Regions from separate parts of the Microbacterium sp. GXS0129 genome, predicted to be linked through region 3. Evidence: predicted binding sites of a transcription regulator. Region 3 holds the regulator's gene; each other region holds the start of a gene.
What was found. Region 3 encodes HrcA, which represses chaperone genes, less so after heat shock. Its sites were predicted from a motif close to TTNGCACTCGNNNNNNNCGAGTGCNAA; they were not measured.
Positions count from the first base shown of each region.

Region 1: the regulator HrcA is predicted to act here: its motif matches at 2,239-2,265, upstream of groL (chaperonin GroEL).
Region 2: the regulator HrcA is predicted to act here: its motif matches at 1,479-1,505, upstream of groES (co-chaperone GroES).

Region 1 covers NZ_JBIZVZ010000003.1:178,636-182,602, reverse strand. The annotation lists gene msrB (peptide-methionine (R)-S-oxide reductase MsrB) at 1-181, opposite strand, end outside; gene ACIQJ5_RS11110 (DUF2332 domain-containing protein) at 266-1,237, shown strand; gene ACIQJ5_RS11105 (DUF3263 domain-containing protein) at 1,268-1,537, shown strand; gene ACIQJ5_RS11100 (LytR C-terminal domain-containing protein) at 1,594-2,154, shown strand; gene groL (chaperonin GroEL) at 2,303-3,922, shown strand.
Region 2 covers NZ_JBIZVZ010000001.1:629,929-633,895, forward strand. The annotation lists gene ACIQJ5_RS02780 (hypothetical protein) at 1-225, shown strand, start outside; gene ACIQJ5_RS02785 (SAM-dependent methyltransferase) at 235-1,422, opposite strand; gene groES (co-chaperone GroES) at 1,586-1,882, shown strand; gene rarD (EamA family transporter RarD) at 2,002-3,009, shown strand; gene rarD (EamA family transporter RarD) at 3,006-3,947, shown strand.
Region 3 covers NZ_JBIZVZ010000002.1:559,816-563,782, forward strand. The annotation lists gene ACIQJ5_RS09105 (16S rRNA (uracil(1498)-N(3))-methyltransferase) at 1-115, opposite strand, end outside; gene dnaJ (molecular chaperone DnaJ) at 115-1,227, opposite strand; gene hrcA (heat-inducible transcriptional repressor HrcA) at 1,262-2,290, opposite strand; gene ACIQJ5_RS09120 (carboxylesterase/lipase family protein) at 2,418-3,836, shown strand; gene ACIQJ5_RS09125 (ankyrin repeat domain-containing protein) at 3,850-3,967, opposite strand, start outside.

The DNA.
Region 1 (3,967 bases), on a different contig from region 3:
CCGCGCCACAGGCTCCACAGGTGTAGAGACCCGCGCGGTGCTCATCCAGCAGCTCGCCCGTCCAGGCGCGCTCCGTCGCGGCTTCGCGGAGCACCGCGAAGCGAGCCGGATCCAGCTGCTCGCGCCACTCCTGCTGGGACTTGTTCACGGTGTACGACGCGTTGTTCTCGCTGTGCGACATGTGTCCTCCTGGTTTCTCTCCATTCAACACCGCCGGCCGGCTGCCTGTTCCGCGTGGACCTGTGTGCTGGGAGAGAATGAGCGGGTGACCGTCTCGAACGTGCAGGAGCGCTATGCCAGGTTCGCGCGGGAAGAAGCACCCGGGCGCAGCGAGGTGTACGAACGGTGGGCTCGTGCCGTAGCGCAGGATTCGGCCTCGGCCGCGGTGATCGCCACGCTGCCGGAGCAACGTCGCCAGCCCCCGCTCGTGTTCGCCCTCGCGCGCGTGCTGGGAGCGGGCGAGAGCACTCACGAGCTCACCGAGGTGCTGCGGACGCAGGGCGCGCGGCTGCGAGAGCTCGCAATGCGCCGATCGGTGCAGACCAACGAACCGCTGCGCTGCGCGGCGCTGCTGCCCGCGCTCTCGCGGATCACAGAGCCGATCGCGCTCCTGGAGCTGGGCGCGGCCGCCGGACTCTGCCTCTACCCGGATCGATACGCCTACCGATTCGCCGCGTCGGAGGGAGCGATCACGGTGGGGGAGGCGTCGAGCGCCGTCGTTCTGGAGAGCCACTGGCGCTCGGATGGCCCGGTTCCCGCCGTCCTCCCCGCCATCGGCTGGCGCGCCGGGGTCGATCGGGACCCGCTGGATGCCCGCAACACGGATGATCGGGACTGGCTCACCGCGCTGGTGTGGCCGGGAGAGGCCGGGCGAGCGGAACGGATCGAGGCGGCGCTCGACGTCGTCGCCGCCGATCCACCCGCGCTGTGGCCGGGTGATCTGGCGACGGACGGGGCGGCGGTGATCGCGGCCCTCCTCGCTGAGGTGCCGGGGGAGCTGACGCCGGTGATCTCCACGCCCGGGATTCTGCCCTTCCTTCCCCGCGCCGCGCGTGCCGAGCTGATCGGCGCGATCCGATCGAGCGGTGCGCGGTGGATCACGATGGACGCCCCGGGGCTGCACGACGGATGGACCGCGCCCGTTCCCGATCTCGCCGAAGGCTTTGCTCTGGCCCTCGACGGTGAGGTGATCGCGGCCGTCGACCCAGTCGGCCGCTGGGTACGCATGCTGGACTGAGTGTCGGTGGCCCGCCGTAGCGTTGCCGTCATGAACGCCACCATCCTCACCTCACGAGACATCGCCATCCTCGATTTCGAGTCGCGCTTCCCGATGCACTCGGCGCGCAAGGAGGAGGAGATCGTCACGGTTCTCGACCTGTCGGCCGTGCGCTACTACCAGATCCTGGGCCGGCTTCTGGATTCCCCGGCCGCGCTGGCACATGATCCGCTTCTCGTGCGGCGGTTGCGCCGCCTTCGTGATGCGGATCGTGCGCGCCGCACGCCGCAGCGCGCGCCGGTCCGCGCGGCGATCGCCTGATGCCGGTCCGGCGCTTCCTGCACGTGGCTCTCGGACACTCCCGGTAGCATCGTCGGGTGCCCACCAACACTCAGCCGCGCGACCGCTTCGACGACGTGCCTCGCGAACGTCACCGGGTGGGCGCGCATCGCGCCGAGAACCCCCGGATGCGTGCCGGGCTGATCGTCCTCTGGGCGGCCGTCGCCGCGGTGGTCCTGTTCGCCGTGGGTGTCTTCCTGTCGCTGCTGTGGACGGATCGCATCTCCTTCGGCCCCGAGCCCTCCACGCCGGCCGCCGTCGAATCCACGGCTCCCGTCGGCGCTGTGGACACCAGTTACACGGTGTGGATCCTCAACGCCGGTCCGGACCCGGCGCAGACCGACCGTGCGAAGTCGCTCGCGGTCGGTGTCGGCTATGCCGAGGACGCCGTGGCGACCTCGGAAGCGGACCAGCAGGACTTCGCGACGTCCACCGTCTACTTCAGCGACGCGGCCGACGAGGGGCCGGCGCGAGCACTGGCGTCCGCGCTCGGTATCGCTCAGGTCGCGCAGAGCGACGCGTACAAGCCGATCGACGACTCGGCGGGCCGTCAGCTGACCGTGGTGCTGGGCGTGGACTTCGGCGCCGACGCCGGCTGACCCCGTCGAGCCGGCCCGGGGGAGGTCTCTGGGAAGGCGGTGTGCGTCGCTTGCACTCTCCTAGGTCGAGTGCCAGAATGAGGATTAGCACTCATCCTCATCGAGTGCTAACGAAGATTCGCCTACGTCCGGGAGGGACGACACACACATGGCAAAGATGATCGCTTTCGACGAGGAGGCCCGTCGTGGCCTCGAGCGCGGCCTGAACATCCTGGCCGACGCCGTCAAGGTGACGCTCGGCCCGCGCGGTCGCAACGTCGTGCTCGAGAAGAAGTGGGGCGCCCCCACGATCACCAACGATGGTGTCTCCATCGCCAAGGAGATCGAGCTGGATGACCCGTACGAGAAGATCGGTGCGGAGCTCGTCAAGGAGGTCGCCAAGAAGACCGACGACGTCGCCGGTGACGGTACCACCACCGCCACGGTTCTGGCTCAGGCGCTCGTCCGCGAGGGTCTGCGCAACGTCGCGGCCGGCGCCGACCCCATCTCGCTCAAGAAGGGCATCGAGAAGGCTGTCGCTGCCATCATCGAGCAGCTGCACGCCAACGCGAAGCCGATCGAGTCCAAGGAGCAGATCGCTGCGACCGCGTCGATCTCCGCTGCTGACACCGCCATCGGCGAGCTGATCGCCGAGGCGATCGACAAGGTCGGCAAGGAGGGCGTTGTCACCGTCGAGGAGTCCAACACCTTCGGCACCGAGCTCGAGCTCACCGAGGGCATGCGCTTCGACAAGGGCTACCTGAACCCGTACTTCGTCACGGACCCGGAGCGCCAGGAGGCTGTCTTCGAGGACCCGTACATCCTCATCGCCAACCAGAAGATCGGCAACATCAAGGACCTGCTGCCGATCGTCGACAAGGTGATCCAGGACGGCAAGGAACTGGTCATCATCGCCGAGGACGTCGAGGGCGAGGCTCTCGCGACGCTCGTGCTGAACAAGATCCGCGGCATCTTCAAGTCGGTCGCCGTCAAGGCTCCGGGCTTCGGCGACCGTCGCAAGGCTCAGCTGCAGGACATCGCCATCCTCACCGGTGGACAGGTCATCACCGAGGAGGTCGGTCTCAAGCTCGAGAACGCCACCCTCGACCTGCTCGGCCGCGCTCGCAAGGTCATCGTCACCAAGGACGAGACCACCATCGTCGAGGGCGCCGGTGACTCGGCTCAGATCGAGGGTCGCGTCACGCAGATCCGTCGCGAGATCGAGAACACCGACTCCGACTACGACCGCGAGAAGCTGCAGGAGCGCCTGGCGAAGCTCGCCGGCGGTGTTGCTGTCATCAAGGCCGGCGCTGCCACCGAGGTGGAGCTCAAGGAGCGCAAGCACCGCATCGAGGACGCCGTCCGCAACGCGAAGGCCGCTGTCGAAGAGGGTGTCGTCCCCGGTGGTGGTGTCGCGCTGATCCAGGCCGGCAAGACCGCTTTCGAGGGGCTGTCGCTCGAGGGCGACGAGGCAACGGGTGCGAACATCGTGCGCGTCGCCATCGAGGCTCCGCTGAAGCAGATCGCCGTCAACGCGGGCCTCGAGGCCGGCGTCGTGGCGCACAAGGTCGCCGAGCTCCCCTCGGGCTCGGGCCTGAACGCTGCCACGGGTGAGTACGGTGACCTGTTCGCACAGGGAATCATCGACCCGACCAAGGTCACCCGTTCGGCTCTGCAGAACGCTGCGTCGATCGCTGCGCTGTTCCTCACCACCGAGGCAGTCGTCGCCGACAAGCCGGAGAAGGCCGCCGCTCCCGCGGGCGACCCGACCGGTGGCATGGACTTCTGATCCAGCACTTCTGAAAGCACGGGGCCTCGGCAACAGCCGGGGCCC
Region 2 (3,967 bases), on a different contig from region 3:
GGCAGCGCGCTCTCGTTCTCCATCTCCGCGCTCATCGGCTCGTGCGTGGTCGGCTGGCTCTTCCCCCTCGGCATCTTCGCGCTGGTCCTCGGCATCGTGGCCGTCCGGCGCCCGGCGGAGAGCACCGCGCTCGGGCGCTGGGCCATCGGCCTCAGCATCCTCTCGCTCATCTACAGCGCGGGCTGGATCTGGTGGGTCGGTCGCCAGGTGGGCTGGTGGTTCTGAGGCGACCTGTCAGACGCGATCCGCGAGGATCGCGACGCGCGTATCGCCCCGCCGAGTGAGGAACAGGGTCGCCGACTCACTGCCGGTGAGCTTGAGCTTGCGTCGCAGCGCGGCGGGGTCGACGTCCACGCCGCGCTTCTTGATCTCCAGGGTGCCGATGTCGCGTGCCTTCAGCGCGCGAGCGAGCTGCTTGGGGTCGGTCGGGAGCTCCTCACGTACCCGGAACGACTGTACGAACGGGCTGGTGAGCGCCGCGTCCCCGGTGACGTAGGCGATTGCCGGGGAGAGCATTCCGGCATCCAGCGACCGGGCGACCTCCCCGATCAGCCGCGCCCGGATCACGGCGCCGTCGGGCTCATGGAGGAAGGCGCCCAGGGGGCGCACCGGCTCGTCCTCGGTGTCGGCCGATGCGCTCAGTTCGTGGGACTCGTCGCCGCGCATGACCAGGGCGGAGCGACCGATTCCCGGACGCGCGAGTGCGCCGAACCACAGCGCGAGCTCCACCACCGATCCGCCGTCGCTCACCCACTGAGCTTCCGCCCCGTCCGGGATCTCGGCGCGATCGTGCGCGGGGCCGAGCTTGACCCCCAGCGGCATGCGTTCGGCCAGCTCATACACCCAGGGCAGAGACGGGGTGTACTCGTGGGCACCCACTCGCGTCGTCTCGGAGTGACCGGCGGTGCGGCGCGCCGGATCGAGCCATGCGGCCTCGACGTCGCCGAGGTCGGTCTCCTCAGCACGCGCATGCTGCACGCGGACGTCGTCCCCGAAGATCGCGAGATTGTACGCGGCGATCGCGGCTGTGACCTCGTCGGCGTCCACGGCGAGCACCCGAAGGTCTGCGCCGGCGAAGGCGAGGGAATCGCCGCCGATACCGCAGCCGAGGTCTGCCACACTGGTCAGTCCGGCCGCGCGGAACCGCCCGGCATGGCGTGCGGCGACGGGCATGCGCGTAGCCTGCTCCAGGCCGGCGCGGGTGAACAGCATGCGCTCGGCGAACGGTCCGAACTTCGCCGCCGCGCGCGTGCGCAGCCGGGCCTGGGTGACGACGGCGGAGACGAGTTCCGGTCCGTGGCCTGCGGCGCGCAGGCGCGAGACGGCGCGCAGGGCGTCGTCGCTCGTGACGATCCCACCCGTCGCATCGAGGAGGGCGAGGCCCTCCGGCGTCAGCAGGGCCCTCAGCTCGCTCATCTCCACTCCGACAGCCTACGGGCCGCCCTCCGCGCGGCGCAGTCTGACCGGTTGCTGAAGGATTGGCACTCGCATTGCGTGAGTGCCAGCCACCGTCCTACACTGGCATTAGCACTCGACTAGTGCGGGTGCTAACGAGTCTTGAATCGCAAGAAGGAAGAGGTAAACCGTGTCGGTTTCCATCAAGCCGCTCGAGGACCGCATCGTCATCAAGCAGGTCGAGGCTGAGCAGACCACTGCCAGTGGACTGGTCATCCCCGACACCGCCAAGGAAAAGCCCCAGGAGGGCGAGGTCGTGGCCGTGGGCCCCGGTCGCATCGACGACAACGGCAACCGCGTTCCGCTCGACGTCGCCGTCGGTGACCGCGTGCTCTACAGCAAGTACGGCGGCACCGAGGTGAAGTTCGGTGCCGAGGAGTTCCTCGTGCTCTCCGCTCGCGATGTTCTGGCGGTCGTCGTTCGCTGATCCTCGGCTGACGCTTTCGTCCGGAGGCCCGTGTGCACCGCACACGGGCCTTCGTCATGTCTCTGCACCCCGGGGGACGGGCAGGCGTGCGCGGCGGGGAGCCATAGACTGCTGAAGTGATGACGGACCGCGCCCCTGCGGAGGAGCGCGGGAAGGGGATCCTCTACGCATCGGGAAGTTACGTGCTGTGGGGGATCGTTCCCCTGTTCTTCCTGCTGCTGATCCCGCTGCGAGCCGATGAGATCGTTGGCTGGCGTGTGGTGTTCTCGCTGGTGTTCTGCGCCATCCTCGTCGCCGTCACGCGCGGGTGGTCGAACATCTCGGCTGTGATCCGCCAGCCACGGGTGCTGCTGCTGTGCGGGCTGGCCGCGGGCATCATCTATCTGAACTGGTATCTGTTCACCCTGGCCGCCACCACCGGCAACGTGCTGGAATCCAGCCTCGGTTACTTCATCACGCCGATCATCTCCGTGGTGCTGGGCATCGTCTTCTTCCACGAACGGCTGCGCGCACTGCAGTGGGCGGCGTTCGGCCTGTCACTGCTCGCCGTCGTCGTGCTGTCGGTCATCTACGGCACGGTGCCGTGGATGGCACTCCTCATGGCCGTCACGTTCGGACTGTACGGATTCGTCAAGAAGAAGATCGGCGCGCGGGTGGACGCCATCAGCGGGCTGACCCTGGAGACACTGTGGACGCTGCCGATCGCGGTGATCCAGCTCGTGGTGATCGCCGTCACCCGCGGGCTGGAGTGGGGCAGCCACGGAGCGCTCAACACCGCGATGGTCCCGCTGTCGGGTGTGGTGACTGCGCTCCCGCTGCTGCTCTTCGCCGCGGGGACCCGACGTGTTCCGCTCATCTACATCGGCATCCTGCAGTTCATCGAACCGATCATCCAGTTCGTCGCCGGCGCCGTGATCCTCGGCGAGCCGATGCCGCCCGCGCGTCTGCTCGGCTTCGGAATCGTCTGGGGAGCCGTGGCGTTGCTGGTGGTGGACAGTCTGATCACCCTCGCCGCCCGCCGCCGCGAACGAAGACTCGCGCGCGGCATCCCCACGACCGCCACCGGACCGATGCAGCGCATCGAGACGGCACCCACCCCCGTCATCGACTCCCGGAGGAAGCAGTGAAGAGCGCACCCGCGCAGCGCCGCACCAGCGACGAAACCGTCGGATTCCTGAGCACTCTCTCCGCGTATCTGCTCTGGGGAGTCCTCCCGGTCTACTTCCTCATCCTGGTACCGACGGGTGCCTGGGAGACGGTCGCCTGGCGGATCGTGTTCTCGGTGGTGTTCTGCCTCGTGGCGCTGGCGGTGACCCGCGGCTGGTCGCGTGTGATCGCCGTCTTCCGTGACCCGAAACTCGCCGCGCTCACGGCCCTGGGCGGCGGGCTCGTCTACATCAACTGGCAGCTCTTCGTGCTGGCGGCCCAGGGCGGGCAGGTGGTCGAGAGCAGCCTCGGATACTTCATCAACCCGATCGTGTCGGTCCTGCTCGGCGTGCTCGTGCTGCACGAGCGCCTGCGTCCGCTGCAGTGGACCGCCATCGGGGTGGCCGCCCTCGCAGTCATCGCCATCGTGATCGGCTACGGCGAGATGCCGTGGATCTCCCTCGGCCTCGCCTTCTCGTTCGGTTTCTACGGTCTCGTGAAGAACCGCATCGGACCGCGCGTCGACGCGGTCAGCGGCCTCACCCTGGAGACCGTGTGGCTGCTGCCGGTGGCCATCGTCCAGCTCGTGGTCGTCGCCGTCACCTCCGGCATCACCATCGGCGTCGGCGGCATCGGGCACGTGGCCCTCATCGCGGGCCTCGGCATCACCACGGCCGTGCCGCTGCTGCTGTTCGCGATCGGGACGCGCCGAATTCCACTGACCATGGTCGGCATCCTGCAGTTCGCTGCTCCGATCCTGCAGTTCCTCGTGGGCGTGTTCATCCTGCATGAACCGATGCCTGCGGAACGGTGGATCGGTTTCGGCATCGTCTGGGTCGCCGTGGTCATCCTCGTCACGGACTCGCTGCTGGCGGGACGCCGCGCACGGGCGGCCCTCGCGCGGGCGGCGCAGGTGTGATCCGAGCCCGCGGATCGTTA
Region 3 (3,967 bases):
TCTCCCCGACGCGCACGCGGCGAACCGTGGCCGCGTGATGCGCCTCCGCACCCGTGAGCACGATGTCATCGCCCGCGAGCTCCGCCGGATCCTCGACGAGGAAGTGCAGCGCCATCAGTGTGACCGGAAGCGATCGCGGAGCTTGGAGAACAGACCCTGCTGGAACTCCGCCAGCTTCGGCGTAGGAGCCTTCGTCCGCGCGGCGAAGTCCTCGATCAGCGCGCGCTGCTTCGCATCCAGGCGCGTCGGGGTGACCACCTGGACGCCGACGCGGAGGTCTCCGCGGCGGCTGCCGCGCAGCGGCGTGATGCCGCGCTCCTTGATGGTGAGGACATCGCCAGACTGCACGCCCGGGCGGATCTCCAGATCGACGGGACCGTCGAGGGACTCGATGCGCGTCTCGGTGCCGAGGATCGCGTCCGTCATGGACACCTCGAGCGTGGCGAGCAGATCATCGCCGTCGCGGGAGAAGGCCGCGTCGGGCGCGACGGTCACCTCGATGTAGAGGTCGCCGTTGGGACCGCCCGCAGGGCCGACCTCCCCGGAGCCGGGGAGCTGGAGGCGCAGGCCGGTCTCGACGCCCGCCGGGATGTCCAGGCCTACCGTCCGGCGCGAGCGGACCCGTCCCTGTCCGGCGCACGTGGCGCAGGGGCTCGGGATCGTCGTGCCGTAACCCTGGCACACGTTGCACGGCTGGGTGGTCAGAACGTTGCCGAGCAGGCTACGCACCTGGCGCTGCACGTGTCCGGTGCCGTGACAGATGTCACAAGTCTGCGGGGAGGTGCCGGGCGCGCAGCACGAACCCTCACAGGTCTCACAGAGCACCGCCGTGTCCACCTCGATATCGCGGTGCACGCCGAAGATGACGTCGCCGAGCTCCAGCGTCACCCGCACCAGCGCATCCTGGCCGCGCTCCCGCCGGGAACGCGGGCGTCCGCCGCGTCCGCCGCCGCCGGCCGCCGCGCCGAAGAAGGTCTCGAAGATGTCGCCGAACCCGCCGAATCCGCCGCCGCCGAACGCGTCGTCGCCGCCCATGTCGTAACGCCGACGCTGCTCCGGATCGCTCAGCACGTCGTAGGCGTGGGTGACCTCTTTGAACTTGTCCTCGGCGTCCGCCGACGGATTCACATCGGGGTGGAGTTCGCGCGCCAGACGCCGGTACGCCTTCTTGATCTCCTCCGGGCTCGCCTCTCGTGAGACGCCCAGGACTTCGTAGTGGTCGGCCACAGTCACCTTTCTCGGGGACGGTCCCCTGTGCGCCTCAGCGGCGCGCTTCGTCGTCGTCCAGCAGTCGCGTGAGGTAGCGGGCTACGGCCCGCACCGCCGCGAGGTTGCTGGAATAGTCCATGCGGGTGGGGCCCATGAGCCCCACCCGCGCGCTCGATCCGGAGGCGTCGTAGTCGCTGGCGACCACAGCCGCCTCCGCAAGTCCGAAGGGCGCGTTCTCGCGTCCGATGCTGGCCGAGAGGCCGTTCTCCCCTGCGGTCATCTCCCCCATCAGGCGCAGGAGCGTCACCTGTTCCTCGATGGCCTCCAGCAGGGGGTGGATGCTGCCGCGGAAGTCCTGCTCACGCCGAGCCAGGGTCGCTGCTCCCGCCATCACCAGACGATCCTGGCGGAACTCCTCCAGCTCCTCCGCGACGAGTGCGGCGACGTCATGATAGACGGAGCGCTGCTCCGTGACCGACGGCGCCTCGGCGGACAGCCGCTCCGCGGCACGACCGACCGAGTGCCCCGTGATGAGGGTGTTCAGGCGGGCGCGCAGCACGGCGGTGTCGGCTTCGTCGATGTCCTCGCTGATGCCGCCGACACGCTGCGAGACCCGGCCGGTGTCGGTCACGACGATCACGAGCACGCGACGCTCCGCAATGCGCACGATCTCGACGTGCGTGACGGTGGCGCGCGCGAACGAGGGGTACTGCACCAGCGCCACCTGACCGGTGAGCTGTGTGAGCAGACGCACCGTCCGTCCGAGGAGGTCGTCGAGATCGGCGGGGTCGGTGAGGAACGAGGTGATGGCCGTGCGCTGTGCCGCGGTGAGGGGTCGCAACTCCGCGAGGTGGTCGACGAACATCCGATAGCCCTTGTCCGTGGGCACACGACCCGACGAGGTGTGCGGAGCCGCGATGAGCTCCTCCTCCTCCAGCAGGGCCATGTCATTGCGGATCGTGGCGGCGGAGACGCCGAAATGATGCCGGTCGACGATCGACTTGCTGCCGACGGGCTCATTGGTGTCGACGTAGTCCTCGACGATGGCCCGAAGGACGCGCAGGCCGCGCTCAGTGACCATGTCGCCTCCTCTGCTGCTGGCACTCGAATGCTCTGAGTGCCAATTCTACCGACTTCGCCTGGATGCGCGCTCCGACTCGGCGGATCGCGGCGGACGAGCGCAGCGCGTGTGCAACTAGCATGGCGGAATGAGCGACGACGATGTCACCCGAGTCATCAGCGCCGGAGCAGTTCGCGGTGCCCGTACCGGCGATGTGGAGAGGTATCTGGGCATCAGCTATGCGGAGGCGCCCTTCGGCGCGAACCGGTTCCGCGCTCCCCGGCCCGTATCCGCCTGGGAGGGCGTGCGTGACGCCACGGCGTTCGGCGCCACTGCCCCCCAGGCGCCGTACCAGGGAGCGACCGCGGAACTGCTGGGCTCGATCGCGATCGCCGGGGAGGACGTCCTCACCGCCAATGTGTGGCGCCCGGCGGATGCCGACGGGGCACCCGTGATCCTCTGGATCCACGGCGGCGCCCTGGAGCGCGGGACGGCGGCCCTGTCCGTCTACGACGGCACGGCCTTCGCCCGCGACGGGATCGTGTTCGTCTCGATCAACTATCGCCTGGGCTCCGAAGGATTCTCGGTGTTCGACGATGACAGTGCGCTGAACCTCGGCGTCGCCGACGCCGCCGCGGCGCTGCGGTGGGTGCACGAGGAGATCGCCGCCTTCGGAGGAGATCCCGCACGCATCACCCTGATGGGCGAGTCGGCTGGGGGTGCAATCGTCGCCGCGCTCCTGTCGATGCCGGACACCCGGCGCCTCGCAGCCGGCGCGATCATTCAGTCCGGACCGCTGTCCGCGCAGAAGCCGAAGAAGGCGGGTCGTGTCACGCGCGCGCTGGCGAAGCGCCTCGGCGTCGCGGCCACCAGCGCCGCCTTCGCGGAGCTCGCACCCGACAAGATCGTTGCGGCGCGAGTGGAGCAGGCGGCGGGGTCATCACCGATCGGGGGTGCACCGGCCTTCGCGCTCGCCCTGTCCGAGGATCTGCCTGACGAGCCGGAGACGGCCATCGTCGATGCCGACATCCCGGTGCTCATCGGCACGAACACCGACGAGTATCGTCTCTGGTTCCCACCCGCGGCGCTGGAGAGCATCACGGCGGGCAAGCTCCTACTGGCACGACTCGCCCTGCGGATTCCCGGTGCCGCTGTGGCCGCCTGCCGGCGCGTGTGGCCACGCGCCTCGGTTGGCGAGGTGTTCGGTCAGATCGCGACGGAGTACCTGCTGCGCGCGCCCATGCTGCGTGTCGCGGCGGCTCGCACCGCTCCCACATACGTGTACGAGTTCGCCTGGCAGAGTCCGGTGCGAGATCTCCGGGCCGCGCATGCGCTGGAGCTGGGGTTCGTCTTCGACACCCTGGACGACGACGAGGCGAAGCGCATGTCGGGCACGGACGCACCGCAGTCGCTGGCCGACGAGATGCACGCCGCGTGGGTGGCGTTCGCGCGCACCGGCGCCCCCGGGTGGCCTGCGTACGGCGCCGATCGGCTCACGCGGGTGTTCGACACCGCATCACGGACGGAACCGGTGCGCCGCGCGGCCGTCGTGGACGCGATGCGCTGACGCAGTACCCGCGTCAGGAGCGTGCGGCGTGCTCCGCGAGGATCGCGGACATCTCGGCCTGGCCGAACTGCTCGGCGATCTGAGCCGCCGTGCGGAATCCGACGTCCGGGTTCGCTCCGGCATCCAGCAGC